One region of the Blastococcus montanus genome, then DNA from elsewhere that is predicted to be linked to it. Evidence: riboswitches for the same ligand, from Rfam matches in the RefSeq annotation. Region 1 holds a riboswitch; each other region holds the start of a gene.
What was found. Region 1 has a riboswitch for cyclic di-AMP ahead of ABDB74_RS11210 (hypothetical protein). Riboswitches for the same ligand answer to the same signal wherever they lie in the genome.

Region 1 (3,398 bases):
ACGCAGATCCGTCCCGCCGCCGTCGCCGACGAGGGCTGGCGGTTCGTGGTCGCCGACGTCGCCCAGCTGGAGCCACGGGTGCTCGCGGGCATGAGCGCCGACGCCGCCATGGCGGAGGCGGCGCGGGCGACCGACCTGTACCAGGGCATGGTGGCCGGCGGCGCAGTCGCGGCGCGTGCCGAGGCCAAGGTCGGCATCCTCGGCGCGATGTACGGCGGTACGCGCGGCGAGAGCGGCCGGATGATGCCCCGGCTGGCCCGTCGCTATCCGCGGGCCATCGGGCTGGTGGAGGAGGCCGCCCGCGCGGGCGAGCGCGGTGAGGTGGTGCACACACTGCTCGGCCGCGGCTCCCCGCTGCCCGCCGGTGGGTGGGCGCGGCGGCCGGTGGATCCCGGCGAGCCGCCCGACGACGGCGGATCCGCCGAGGACCGCGATCGGGCGCGGCGGGCGTGGGGCCGTTTCACCCGCAACTTCGTCGTCCAGGGCACCGGCGCCGAGTGGGCCCTGTGCTGGCTGGCCGACCTGCGCAACCGGCTGTGGCGGCTGGGCGGCGCCGGCGCGCTCGGCCGCCGCCCGCACCTGGCCTTCTTCCTCCACGACGAGGTGGTGGTGCACGCCCCCGAGCACCTGGCGGACGCCGTCGTCGCGGAGGTGCAGGCCGCGGCGGCCACCGCGGGACGGCTGCTGTTCGGGTCCTTCCCGGTCGACTTCCCGCTCGACGTCGCCGTCGTCGGGTCGTGGGGTGACGCCGGCTGACGTCGCCTTGTACACGGAGCTGCCGGGCAGGGCACCGCGACACACGTCACGGCTCGGAAATGACCGACTTCTGATTGTCACGGACGCATAACGGCGGTTACCGTGGCTCGGTCAGCCCGGTCGCCACGCCCCCACCCGGGGGAGTCCGGGCGGACGCCGCCGAGCCGCCCTCCGGGGCGGGCCGGGGACCCACCGCAGCACTGGGGTGAATCGCGCGCCGGGCACGTCCCGGTGCGGGTAGGGCCGCTTCCCGCCCGAATCCGTCAGCTAACTCGGTAGGCGGCCATGGAAGAAACGGAGAGCCGCCGCATGGCGCGCCCCTGCACCCTCGCACGCCCCTGCTCCGCCCGTAGCCGCCGCGTCCGGGCCTGCCCGCGCAGCTGAGCGCCCGCCCCGGCCGCCGCCCGCCCGCTGGACCACCACCCCGAGCACCTCCGCTCGACCGGCCGATCGCCGTCCCCGGTGGCCCTCCGCAGGCGCCTCGACGCCCGGGCCCCGCCGACCGCACCCCGCTGCAGCCGCCCCTGGCCGCGCTGCGCACCACACTCACGGAGCACCTGCACCCATGGATCCCCGCACCACCGTCTCCGGCCGTCGCGGCCGGGTCACCGCTCCGCGCCGCCGCCCGCCGACCGCGGTCCGCCGCCCCGGGCTCTACCTCGGGGTGGCCGCCGCCGGCGCCGTCCTGGTCAACGCGCTCGTCGGCGTGGACCCGGCCGCCCAGGCCGAGCCGGCCGCGACCGAGTCGGTCAGCGTCGCCGAGCAGCTCGGGCTGAGCGCCTCCTCCGGTCCGGTCGACGTCACCGAGGACCTCCAGCCGCTGCAGGACCTCACGGCCAGCCGCAGCACCCGCGAGGCGGAGCAGACCGCCGCCCAGCAGGCCCAGGCCGCCGCCGACCAGGCCGCGCTCGACCGGCAGCGGGCCGAGGCGGAGGCCGCGGCCCGCGCGGAGGAGGAGGCCCGGGCGCAGGCCGAGGCCCAGGCCGCGGCGGAGGCTCGAGCTCAGGTCGAGGCTGAGGCCCAGGCGCGGACGCCGGCCGCTCCCGCCGCGCCCACCACGCAGCAGCGCGCCCGGGAGTCCGCCACGGCGGCCGCCTCGGTGGCGGCCACGGCGGTCGCGCGCATCACCAACAGCTCCGGGGCCGTCCGGCCGCAGGTCCAGGCCGCCGCCGACGCCGTGGTCAGCAACGTGCCGGGGGCCGGCCGGATCACCCTGGGCGGCACGCGCCCGAGCGCGGCGGACCCGGGAGGCCACCCGTCCGGCCTGGCGCTGGACTACATGGTGCTCACCGACGCCGCCCTCGGGGACGCGATCGTGGCCTACCACCGGGCGCACTGGGACGAGCTGGGCGTCGACTACCTGATCTGGCAGCAGCGGATGCTCTCCTCACCCGGTGGGTCGTGGAAGGCGATGGAGAACCGTGGCGGCGTGACCGCCAACCACTTCGACCACGTCCACGTGAACTACCGCTAGGAGTCGGCGGCGAGGGGCCGGCCGGGCCGTCCTGCAGCCGGGACGACGGCACGGGCTCAGGGCCGGTCGTCCGCGGGGTCCGCGAGCGCGCGGTCCAGCCCGGGGGACCGGCGCAGGGGGAGCCGCCGGCCCGACCGCGCGGCGAGGTCGACGTGGTCGAGCAGGAGGTCCCGGCCGGCGGCCGACAGCGCGGTCACCGAGCCGGCGTCGATCGCGTCGACGCGCACCGGTTCCCGGCCGTAGCGCCGCAGGAACGAGTCGACGACGGCGGCATCGACGTCGCCGGCCAGGCACAGCACGCGCCCGTCCGCGGTGTTCAGCAGGCGGACGACGCCACGCACTGCCGGGTCGCCCTGGGCGTACGAGCTGGTCACCGCCCCAGTCTGACCCGATCGGCGGACAGGGGTTCAGGACGGCCTCAGATGGGCACCCTCCTGGATGGCGCACGCCTGCGGACCGGTTGCCTCCGGACCCCGCAGACCGACGACGAGCGAGGATCGACCTCGCGGCACGGGAGGACCAGGAGTGACGACCGCCGACACCGGCCGGGAGATCCTGGGTGACCGCTACGAGCTGCAGGATCTGATCGCCGTCGGCGGTATGGGGCTGGTCTGGCGGGGGCGTGACGTGGTCCTGGACCGCCCGGTGGCGGTCAAGGTGCTCCGCGAGGAGTGCGCCGGCGACCCGACCTTCATCGCGCGGTTCCGCTCGGAGGCCCGGCACGCGGCGAGCCTCAGCCATCCCAACATCGCGGCGGTCCTCGACTACGGCGAGACGGCGGGCAAGCACGGCCAGCAGCTGGCATACCTGGTGATGGAGCTGGTCGAGGGCGCGCCGCTGTCCGCCCGCATCTCCGAGGGCCGGCTCGACATCGACGCCACCCTGTCGGTGCTCGAGCAGGCGGCGGCCGGCCTGGCCGAGGCGCACCGCGCGGGCGTCGTCCACCGGGACGTCAAGCCGGCGAACATCCTGGTGGCGCCCGACGGCACGGTGAAGCTGACCGACTTCGGCATCTCGTGGTCGGCCGGTGACGTGGCCCTGACCCGGACCGGCCAGGTCATCGGCACGGCCCAGTACATGTCTCCCGAGCAGGCGATGGGCGAGCGGGTCGGCCCGGCCAGCGACGTCTACGCGCTCGGGCTGGTCGGATACGAGTCGCTGACCGGCC
Region 2 (3,398 bases), 170 kb from region 1:
GCGGCGGACGAGGTCGCCGACGGCCTCCTCCAGCCGCGCCCACGTGGAGCTCCACTCCACCAGCGGGTCGAGGATCCGCTCGAACACCGCGAGCTGCTGGTCGAAGGCCTGCAGCTGAGCGGTCATCGCCGCGATCGACTGCCGCTGGGCCCTGACGACGTCGGCGATCGCCCGCACCTGCGCGGCGGACATCGCGCCCGGGGGGCTGGGCAGCGCCGGCAGCGACAACCTGCCGGGGACGGCGCCGGCCAGGTTGCGGGCCCGGTCGCTGAAACCGCGCAGCTGGTTGACGAACTCGTCGACGGACCGACCCACGATCCCGCTCGGCGGGGTCGCCCGGTCGGCGTCGTCGGCCTCGGTCATCGCTCCCCCTCCGGCTGCCGTGCCGGATCCGACCTTAGGCGCGCGTCGCCGTCGAGGGCGACCCGTACCGACGGTCCGGGGCACGGGAGCGCCCGCCGGGACATCGATCGCCCCACCCGGTTCAGCGGCCGTCGAGCAGGGCCAGCTCCCGGCCGACCAGCTCGCGACGCCGGCCGCACGACCCCGACCGCGACGGCCGCGGTCGGACTCCTCGGCCGGTGTACTCCCGAACCGGCGTCACGAGCCGCGGGTCAGTACCAGCCCTTCGCCTGGGAGTGGCTCCACGCGCCGCACGGCGAGCCGTAGCGGTTGTTGATGTAGATCAGCCCGGCGTCGATCTGGCGATAGCCGTCGGAGGTCTTGGCGATGCCGGTACCGGCCCACGTCGAGTCGAGGAACTGCGCGATGCCGTAGGCGGTGCTGCGCGGGTTCTGCGCGTTGGGGTTCCAGCCGCTCTCCTTGCCCCACAGGCTCTCCAGGCAGGTGAACTCGCTGCCGCCGACCTTCTGCATGGCGTAGCCCTTGATGGACCCGGCAGGCGCGGCGGGCGCGGCCGGGGCGGCCGGGGCGGCCGGTGCCGGCGCGGCACGCCCGGCGCGGGGGGCGGCGGCCTGCACCTCGGCAGCGCGGGCGGCCTCCGCGGCGCGGGCGGCCTCCGCGGCGCGGGCGGCCTCCGCGGCACGCGCAGCCTCCGCGGCACGGGCGGCCTCGGCCCGTGCGGCCTCCTCGGCGGCACGGCGGGCGGCCTCCTCCGCCTCGAGACGGGCGGCCTCCTCGGCTGCGCGGCGGTCCAGCTCGGCCTGGTCGGCGGCAGCCTGCGCCTCGGCCGCCGCGACCTGCTCGGCCACGCGCTCGCTCCGGCTGGCGGCCAGCGGCTGGAGCGAGCCGGCCGCGGTCTCGGCGACATCGGCCGGAGCCGCGTCGGCGGTGATGCCCAGCTGCTCCGCGATGCTGACCGGCGCCAGCTGCGGCTCCGCCTGTGCAGCGGGCTCGCCGCCGCTGGTGAGGACGCTGGCCGTCAGGCCGCCCGCGGCGGCGACCGCCAGCAGCAGCGCGGGGCGGCGGCCCGCCACGAAACGGCGGCGGCCGCCGGCCGTACGCGCGGCGCGGGCGAAGGAGGTGGGGCGAAGGTTCATGGGGTGGGACTGCTCCAGGTGCAGGGCACAGCAGCCGGCCGTCGGAGCGGCGCGGTGCTGCTGCGAGGTGGTCGAGTGGCAGCGCGGGTGGCGGGCGGGACGCCCGGAGCTCAGCGCGGGGAAGGCGCGCGCGAGGTACCGGACCGGCTGCGGATCCGTGCAGGGTGGACCCGCAGGCTCGCCATGCGGCGGCTCTCCGTTCTTCCGACGGCCGCCTACCGGGTTAGCTGACGGATTCGGGCGGGAAACGGCCCTACCCGCGCCGGAACGTGCCCGGCGCGCGATTCACCCCAGTGCTGCGGTGGGTCCCCGGCTCGCCCCGGAGGGCGACTCGGCGGCGCCCGGCGGACCTCCCCGAATGGGGAGCGGACGACCGGCCGGGCCCAGCCACGGTAACCACCGTTATCCGTCCGTGACAATGCCTGGCGCAGGAAAAGACGTCCGCGGGGCTCAGGGCAGCCGCCACACCGTCGTCCGGCGCAGCTGAGCGGGGTGGTCCGGCGAGGACCCGGTGTCAGGGACCTCGTAGACGGCCAGAGCGCTCAGCCGGTCCTCCGGCAGGTACACCCGGCCCGGATCGCCGATGAGCACCTCCGCCCCCCGGCCGCGGGCGGCGTCGAGGAACGGCAGCACGCGGTCGGTCATCTCCCGGTCGTAGCAGACGTCGCCGGCCAGGATCACCGCCACGTCCGGCGGCGGGGCGCCCAGGACGTCTCCCACGGGCGTGATGCCCGGGGTCCCGTTCCGCTCCGCGTTCACGGTGATCGCGGTGAGCGCGAAGGGGTCGACGTCGCTGGCCAGGACGCCGGTGGCCCCCGCCCGGGCGGCAGCGACGGCCACCAGCCCGCTGCCCGACCCGAGATCCAGCACCGTGCGGCCGGCGACCAGCTCCGGGTGGTCGAGCACGTACCGGGCCAGCGCCTGACCGCCCGGCCAGACCGCGGCCCAGAACGGCGGGTCGGTCGCGGTGTACCCCTGCTCGGTCGCCATCGCCTCCCAGAGGGCCACCACGTCGGCGGCCACGTGGAGCTCCACCTCGGGCACCAGCGCGGGGCGGGCCGGGCGGGTGTGGGCGCGGACGAAGGCGGCGGGAACGGGGAGGTCCACACCGGCAGTCAACCGCACCGCCCGGCCGGCGCCGGTCGCGGCCGTCAGGCCACCGGTGGGCCCGCCCGCCCCGCGCGACGGGCGATCAGCCGCCAGTAGGTCCCCGGCAGCAGCCGCACCAGCACATCGGGGACCGTCGCCGTCCAGCCGATCAGCAACCGCGGGCGGCGCTTCTCGATGGCCGTCACGATCTTCGCCGCGGCCTGCTCCGGTGGCATGCGCAGGAGCCTGGCGAACTGCCGTCGGCCCTCCTCGTACTCCTCCACCGAGACCCCGGAACCGGTCCGGGCGGTCTCCGCGATCCGGGTCCGGACGCCGCCGGGGTGCACCACGGTGACCCCGATGCCGTCGTCGGCCAGCTCGTGGCGGAGCGACTCGCTGAAACCGCGGACCGCGAACTTGCTCGTCGAGTAGGCGGCCTGACCGGCGGGCGCGAAGATCCCGAAGACGCTGGAGACGTTGACGACGTGGGCGCCTGGACGGGTCTTGAGCACCGGCAGCAGCGCATGGGTCAGCCGGACGACGGCGCGGACGTTGATCGCCATCACCCACTCGAACTCCTCGACGGTGACCTGGTCGAACCGCCCGCCGAGCGCCACCCCGGCGTTGTTCACCAGGAGCGTGGTCCCGGGGTGCTCGGCCACGAGGGTCCGCGCGACCGCCGCCGTCGCCTCCTCGTCGGCCAGGTCGACGACGTACGTCGTCACCTGCAGCGCGGGGTGCGCGGCCCGGATCCCCGCGGCGACGCCGTCCAGCCGCTCGGTGTCCCGGTCGAGCAGGACCAGGTGGCTG
Region 3 (3,398 bases), 790 kb from region 1:
GCTCGAACTCGTTGAACGCCGGCTCGATCACCACCGGGTACAGGAACGAGCCGATCACCACCAGCCCCGCCACCGCGGCACCGGCCCAGGCCCACCAGCTGCGCGGGGCCCGGCGGACCAGCCACAGGAAGACGAGGACCACCAGCGTGGTCAGCGCGGCACTGATCGCCAGGGACACGGCGACGTCGCGCAGCCACAGCCCCCAGCCGCGGGTGGACAGGCCGTAACGGTGCCGGATGACCTCCGCGTAGACCGACACCGGCAGGGTGACCAGCCGCCCGACGACGACGAGAGCGGGCACGCCGAGCAGCACCTGCGCGAACCACCGCCGGCGCAACGGAGCCGCGGCGGCGCGCATCAGCCGCCCGCCCAGCGGGGTGAGACCGAGGACCGCCGAGACCGCCAGCCCGAGCGTGATGGAGATCAGCGACAGCGGGCGCATCGCCGTGGCGAAGGCCTCGGCGAGGGCGATCTGCCGGGGGTCCAGCCCCGCGGTGGGGTCCGGATCGGTGTACCCACCGGGCGGCTCGGGCAGCACCTCCCACGGCGTGCGGACGACGATGACCACCACCAGCGCCGCGCCCAGGACGGCCGCGGTGACGAGTGCGGCACGAGCTCCTGCCCGTCCACCCCCGGTCACCCGAGCGATCCTAGGTGGGACGGTCCCCGGCACCGGACCGGTCCGGTGCCCGAGGCTGTCAGCCGGCGATGGCACTGGCCGGCCTCCGCGCCCCGGTCCGCTCCTCGCTCGTCCCTCGCTGCGATGCTCCCGAGGCTGTCAGCCGGCGATGCGCCGGGCGCCGTTGTAGTTGCCCATCGCATCGAGGCTCGCCACCTTGACCGGCTGGCCGGAGGTCGACGCGTGCACCATCTGCCCGTTGCCGATGTACATGCCCACGTGGCTGACCGGGCTGTAGAAGAACACCAGGTCACCCGGCTGCAGCTGGCTGCGCGGGACGGCCGTGCCCATCTGCGACTGGGCGCGGCTGGAGTGCGGCAGCATCACGCCGGCGGCGGCGTAGGCGTAGGACGTCAGGCCCGAGCAGTCGAAGGCGTTCGGCCCGCCGGCGCCCCAGACGTAGGGGTCACCGACCTGCGCCAGCGCGGTGTCCACGGCCGCCTGCGCAGCGGAGCTGGGAGCGACGACGCCGCTGGGCGCGGGCAGGCTGTCCCCGCCGTGCGCCAGCGCCAGCTGCGCCCGCTGCGGGGCGGTCAGCGTCTCGTAGCGACGCTGGTAGTCGGCGATCTTCGCCTCGAGCTCCGCCTGCTTCGCGCTGATCTCGTCGACGACCCGCTGCGCGTCGGCGGCGGCCTCGTCGGCGGCCTCGCGGAACTGCTCCGCCTGCTCGGAGGCCACGGAGACCTCGGTCAGGAGTTCGTTCGTGTGCCCGGCGATCGCCTCGAGGGTGCCGAGCTGGCTCACCGCATGGTCGGCGGAGTCGCTGCTGAGCAGCACGTCGAGCTGCGACATCCCGCTGCCGGTGTAGACGCTGCGCGCCAGCAGCCGGATCCGGCCGTCGAGGGCGCGGACCCGGTCCTGCGCGGCACCGGCCGCCGCCGAGGCGGCCTGGACGTCGCTCTGGTGCCGCGCCAGGGCGACGCGGGCGTCGTTGAGCTGCTCGGTGACGACCTCCAGCTCGTGCCCGGCCTCGGCCATCTGCGCGGCGACCTGGTCGACGGTGGCGTCACCGGGAACCGCGGAGGCGGTACCCGGCATCAGCGTGAGGGTCAGGGCGGCGGTGGCGCTGATCAGCACACCCGAATGCAGCGGTCCGAACCGGCGGCCGCGCGACTGCCGGGGCCGGAGGTCGGTATGGAGGAGTTCGGGGGCGTGCGTCTGTCGGGCGTAGGGGGTCGCCACGTGCGGCGGCTCTCCGTTTCTTCCACTGCGACCGCCGACCGAGTTAGCTGACGGGTTCGGGCTGGGAAGACTGGCCCTATCCCCCGCTCGCCGGCGTGCCGGCCGCGGGAGAACTCACCCCAGGAGTGCGGTGGGTCCCCGGTTCACCTCGGGCGCCGGTGGTGCGCGCCGTCCGGTGATTAGGCGGTGTCCGGCCGGGGCCATCCATCTGCGGATGACGACCACCCGTCCGGACGGCGACGACCCTACGACCGTGATCATGGCCGGGACAAACGGGACAGCCGGATACGCGCGAGGCGTCCACGGACGGGTGACACGGCGCGCCTGACGCGTGCCAGGACCTCGACCGGGCACTCGCGGGCACCGCCGACGCGCAGGTCAGCCGGTGCGGCGGCCGCCGGAGCCCCCGCTGCCCGACTCCTCCGCGCCCTCGCGGTGGCGCAGCGGCGGCACCAGGCCACCGTCGGCCAGCGCCCGGACCGCCCGGCGCTCCACGTCGTCGAACTCCACCACCACGCCGGGCGGGGGCACCACCACGTCCTCCGCGGCGAGCGCGGCCGGGACGTCACGCGCCGGCCGCCCGGTCATCGGCACCACCACCGGATCGACCCCCTGCCATCCCGGTGGGGCGCCCAGCAGAACGGTGACCACGCAATCGGCGCAGCCGGTTCCACGCGCGGTGCAGGTGTCGCAGTCGATGAGCATCGCTTCTTCTCCTCCGTGAGTCGCCGCGGACGCTAGGTGCAGGCACCGACAGTTCCGCTCGGCCGCCGACCGGTCCGGCCGGCCGGGCACCCGCGCTGTCGCCGCCACGGCTCCGCGTGGCGGCGCGCGTCCCCCGGACTGTCAGCACCCCGACCTAGCGTCCCGGCCGTGCCACCACTCCCCACCGCGTCGCAGCGCTACCAGCAGGTCGCCATCGAGGAGCTGGGTACGCCGCTGGCCGAGGTCACCTTCGTGGTCGTCGACCTGGAGACCACCGGCGGTTCGCCCAAGGACAGCGCGATCACCGAGATCGGCGCGGTGAAGATCCGGGGCGGCCAGGTGCTCGGGGAGTTCCAGACGCTGGTCGACCCCGGCCACGAGATCCCGCCCTACATCAGCGTGCTCACCGGGATCACCTCGGCGATGGTCGCCGCGGCACCGCGCATCGGGGCCGTCCTCCCGACGTTCCTGGAGTTCGCGCGAGGCGCGGTCCTGGTCGCGCACAACGCCCCCTTCGACCTGGGTTTCCTCAAGGCGGCCTGCGCCGAGAACGCCCTGGTCTGGCCCACCTCGGCGTCGGTGGACACGGCCGTCCTCGCCCGGCGGCTGCTCACCCGCGACGAGGTGCCCAACTGCAAGCTGGCCACGCTGGCCCCCTACTTCTCGGCCGCCACCTCCCCCACGCACCGCGCGCTCGACGACGCCCGCGCGACCGTCGACGTCCTGCACGGTCTCTTCGAACGCCTCGGCCCGCTGGGGATCACCACGCTCGAGGAGCTCACCGGTCTCACCCGCCAGGTCGATCCGGAACGGCGCCGCAAGCGGCACCTGG
Region 4 (3,398 bases), 530 kb from region 1:
GTGCACGCCGCCCTCAACAGCACCGCGCTCGCGCTCTACGCCTGGTCGTTCGCCGACCGCGGACGCGGCCGCGCGGCGCGGGCACGGGTCACCGCCGCCGCCGGGTACGCCGTCGTCCTGGCCAGCGGCTACCTGGGCGGCGTCCTGTCCTACCGCCACCGGCTCGGCGTCGACCACTCTGCGGCCGGCCGGTCGCCCCGCACGTTCACCCCGGTCACCCGGCTCGCCGACCTCCCGGACGGCGAGCCGTTCGGCGTCGACGTCGACGGCGTCCCGGTGGTGCTGGTCCGCACCGACGGCGGCGTCCGGGCGGTGAGCGGACGCTGCCCGCACCTGGGCGGGCCGATGGCGGAGGGGTGGCTGCACCGCGACGAGCTCGTCTGCCCGTGGCACGGCTCGCGGTTCGACCTCGACACCGGGGAGCCGGCGCAGGGACCGTCCACCGCGCCGCTGCCCTGCTACGACACCCGCATCACCGACGGCGCGGTCGAGGTGCGGCGGCGCGCCACCTGGCGCAGCCCGACGGCGATCACCACGGCCGAGGAGGCATCCCGATGAAGGCCGACGAGGTCCTGATCGCGCACCACGACGTCCTGCGCGGGCTGCTCCGCGACCTGGCCGAGACCACCGACGCCCAGGCCGGGCGGCGGGAGGAGCTGCGGGACCGGTTCCTGCGCGAGATCGAGATCCACGCCCAGATAGAGGACGAGCTGTTCTACCCCGCCGTCCCCGACGTCTCCCCGCTGCTGGCCCTCGCGCACGCCGAGCACCGGCAGATCGACGACCAGGTCGCCACCGTCATGCGCATGGACGTCAGCGACCCGGAGTTCACCACCGAGGTCCGCATGCTCGAGAAGACGGTGCGCCACCACACGATGGAGGAGGAGCAGCGCATGTTCCCCCAGTCGCACGCCCTGGGGGAGGAGCGCCTCGAGGAGCTCGGCGAGCAGTTGCGGGCGCGGCAGCGGGAGCTGGCCGAGTCCGGTGGGATGCGGCTGATCGTGCGGCTCAAGCGCGCGACCCTCCGGCACGTGTAGCCACCGGACGGTGCCCCGGCCGGCCGGGGCACCGTCCGCAGGAGGGATCAGACGACGCGGCGGGCGGTGTTGTAGCCCCACATCGAGTCGACGGGGACGACCTTCACCGGCTGGCCGAACGTCGAGGAGTGCACCATCAGCCCGTTGCCGATGTACATCGCGACGTGCCCGACCGGCGAGTAGAAGAAGATCAGGTCGCCGGGCTGCAGGTGGGCGCGGTCGACGTGCACACCCACCGTCGACTGGGCGCGCGAGGTGCGCGGCAGCGTGATGCCCGCGTCGCGGTAGGACGACCAGGTCAGGCCGGAGCAGTCGTAGCCGCCGGGGCCGGTGCCGCCCCAGACGTAGGGCGCCCCGAGCTTGGACAGCGCGCTGTCGACGGCGACCTGCGCGGCGTGGGTGGGCGCCGCGACCGGAGCGGCGTGGTGGGGCGCCGGGGCGGCGGCCATGGCCACCGGCGCGCCGGACGGTGCGTCACCGACGGAGGCCGAGGCGGGCAGGGGGGCGAGGGCGATCCCCGCGCCGGTGACGAGGGCGAGCGTCGCCCCGCGGAGCGAACGACGGGTCGTGGACGTGCGAGTGGTCGTCATGGACGACGGTTTCTCCTGTTCTCCAGCAACCGCCTACCGAGTTAGCTGACGGGTTCGGGCGGGGAACTCGCCCGGCGCTCCGGCACTGCCGGTCGCGCTTCACCCCGGTGCTGCGGTGGGTCCCCGGCCCGCGCGGCGACGTGCCGCTGCGCGGTTCGGCGGTGCCCGCACGGGTGTCACCGGTGGTGGTGACGAGGGGGCCCCGGGCGGACCGCGAGGAACGGTAGGTGGATCACGGACGGGTCACAAAACGGTCACGACGGGCATATCGGGGCCCCGGCGGGCGGTTGATGCGACCGGTCCGGAACGCGACTCGCGGGCCGACCTCCGTCGATCCCGGTGGCGGTTCCGGCCCTCACCGGTCCGCAGCCACGGAGCGTGGTCGGCCACTTACTTGCCTTTCGCGGCGTGGATTCACTGACTGTCCACGATCATCTCCGCTGGGGCCGGTACACGGCAGTGACCGGCCCCACAGCCGCCCGGCGGGTCGTGCGAGCATCGCCGGGTGGCCCGCCTGCTGATCGCCAACCGCGGCGAGATCGCCGTCCGCATCGCCCGCGCCGCGGCTGCCGAGGGGATGACGTCGGTCGCCGTCACCGCCGCCGACGAACCCGAAGCCTCGCACCTCGCCGCCGCGGACGAGACCGTCGTGCTCCCCGGCAGCGGCCCGGCCGCCTACCTCGACGCCGCCGCGATCGTGCGCGCCGCGCTCGACAACGGCTGCGACCTGATCCACCCGGGCTACGGCTTCCTCTCCGAGAGCCCGGCGCTGCCGCGCGCCTGCGCCGACGCCGGCGGCCCGGTCACCGTGGTGGGCCCCGGCGCGGCCGTCCTCGAGATCGCCGGCGACAAGGTCCTCGCCCGGGACGCGGCGCGGGCCGCCGGTGTCCCGGTCCCCGGCGGCACCGGGGAGGACCCCGACCCGGGCGCCGTCGCCGACCTCCTCGGCGCCACCGGCGCGGTCATGCTCAAGGCCCGGCACGGCGGGGGAGGGCGGGCCACCCGCATCCTCCGCCGTGGGGACGACGTCGCGGCGGCCGTCGCGCAGGTGTCCGACGAGGCCCGCGTCGCCTTCGGTACCGACGCCCTGCTGGCCGAGGAGCTCGTCGAACGGGCCCGGCACGTCGAGGTGCAGGTGCTCGGCGACGACCGCGAGGAGGTCGTCGTGCTCGGCGACCGCGACTGCTCGCTGCAGCGCACCCGGCAGAAGGTCGTCGAGATCGCCCCGGCCCCGGACCTCCCGGAGCGGGTGCGCGGGAAGCTGCACGACGCCGCGGCCGCGTTCGCCCGGCACGTCGGGCTCCGCGGCCTGGCGACGGTCGAGTTCCTCGTGCCCGCCGATCATCCGGAACGGTTCACCTTCCTCGAGTGCAATCCGCGCCTGCAGGTGGAGCACACCGTCACCGAGGAGACCTCCGGGCTGGACCTGGTGCGGCTCCAGCTGCGGGTCGCCGCCGGGGCCACCCTCGGCGAGCTGGGCCTCGCCGGCGGCCCGCCCCGGCCGTCCGGCTGGGCCGTGCAGGCCCGCATCAGCGCGGAGACGCTCACCGCCGACGGCGCGGTCGTCCCGTCGTCCGGCGTGATCACCTCCCTCGTCCTGCCCGGCGGCCCGGGCGTCCGCGTCGACACCGCGGCGCGGGCCGGCACCGAGCAGAGCCCCCGCTACGACCCGCTGCTGGCCAAGGTGGTGGTCGCCGAGCGGCAGGGCGGGCTGCCCGACGCGCTGCGCCGGCTCGACCGTGCGCTCGCCGAGGTCGACATCCGGGGCGTC

Region 2: another riboswitch for cyclic di-AMP. It lies ahead of ABDB74_RS12050 (transglycosylase SLT domain-containing protein); the one in region 1 lies ahead of ABDB74_RS11210 (hypothetical protein).
Region 3: another riboswitch for cyclic di-AMP. It lies ahead of ABDB74_RS07560 (C40 family peptidase); the one in region 1 lies ahead of ABDB74_RS11210 (hypothetical protein).
Region 4: another riboswitch for cyclic di-AMP. It lies ahead of ABDB74_RS13650 (NlpC/P60 family protein); the one in region 1 lies ahead of ABDB74_RS11210 (hypothetical protein).

The regions. Positions count from the first base shown of each region.
Region 1 covers NZ_CP155551.1:2,326,576-2,329,973, reverse strand. Annotated here, with positions in the region: gene ABDB74_RS11215 (bifunctional 3'-5' exonuclease/DNA polymerase) at 1-756, shown strand, start outside; cyclic di-AMP (ydaO/yuaA leader) riboswitch at 904-1,053, shown strand; gene ABDB74_RS11210 (hypothetical protein) at 1,322-2,230, shown strand; gene ABDB74_RS11205 (hypothetical protein) at 2,287-2,604, opposite strand; gene ABDB74_RS11200 (protein kinase domain-containing protein) at 2,756-3,398, shown strand, end outside.
Region 2 covers NZ_CP155551.1:2,498,989-2,502,386, forward strand. Annotated here, with positions in the region: gene ABDB74_RS12045 (hypothetical protein) at 1-363, opposite strand, end outside; gene ABDB74_RS12050 (transglycosylase SLT domain-containing protein) at 615-1,499, opposite strand; cyclic di-AMP (ydaO/yuaA leader) riboswitch at 1,699-1,836, opposite strand; gene ABDB74_RS12055 (50S ribosomal protein L11 methyltransferase) at 1,950-2,606, opposite strand; gene ABDB74_RS12060 (SDR family NAD(P)-dependent oxidoreductase) at 2,651-3,398, opposite strand, start outside.
Region 3 covers NZ_CP155551.1:1,538,914-1,542,311, reverse strand. Annotated here, with positions in the region: gene ABDB74_RS07565 (M48 family metallopeptidase) at 1-640, opposite strand, end outside; gene ABDB74_RS07560 (C40 family peptidase) at 779-1,756, opposite strand; cyclic di-AMP (ydaO/yuaA leader) riboswitch at 1,880-2,057, opposite strand; gene ABDB74_RS07555 (hypothetical protein) at 2,240-2,566, opposite strand; gene ABDB74_RS07550 (DEDD exonuclease domain-containing protein) at 2,735-3,398, shown strand, end outside.
Region 4 covers NZ_CP155551.1:2,858,010-2,861,407, reverse strand. Annotated here, with positions in the region: gene ABDB74_RS13660 (Rieske 2Fe-2S domain-containing protein) at 1-558, shown strand, start outside; gene ABDB74_RS13655 (hemerythrin domain-containing protein) at 555-1,037, shown strand; gene ABDB74_RS13650 (NlpC/P60 family protein) at 1,085-1,627, opposite strand; cyclic di-AMP (ydaO/yuaA leader) riboswitch at 1,643-1,798, opposite strand; gene ABDB74_RS13645 (carboxyl transferase domain-containing protein) at 2,133-3,398, shown strand, end outside.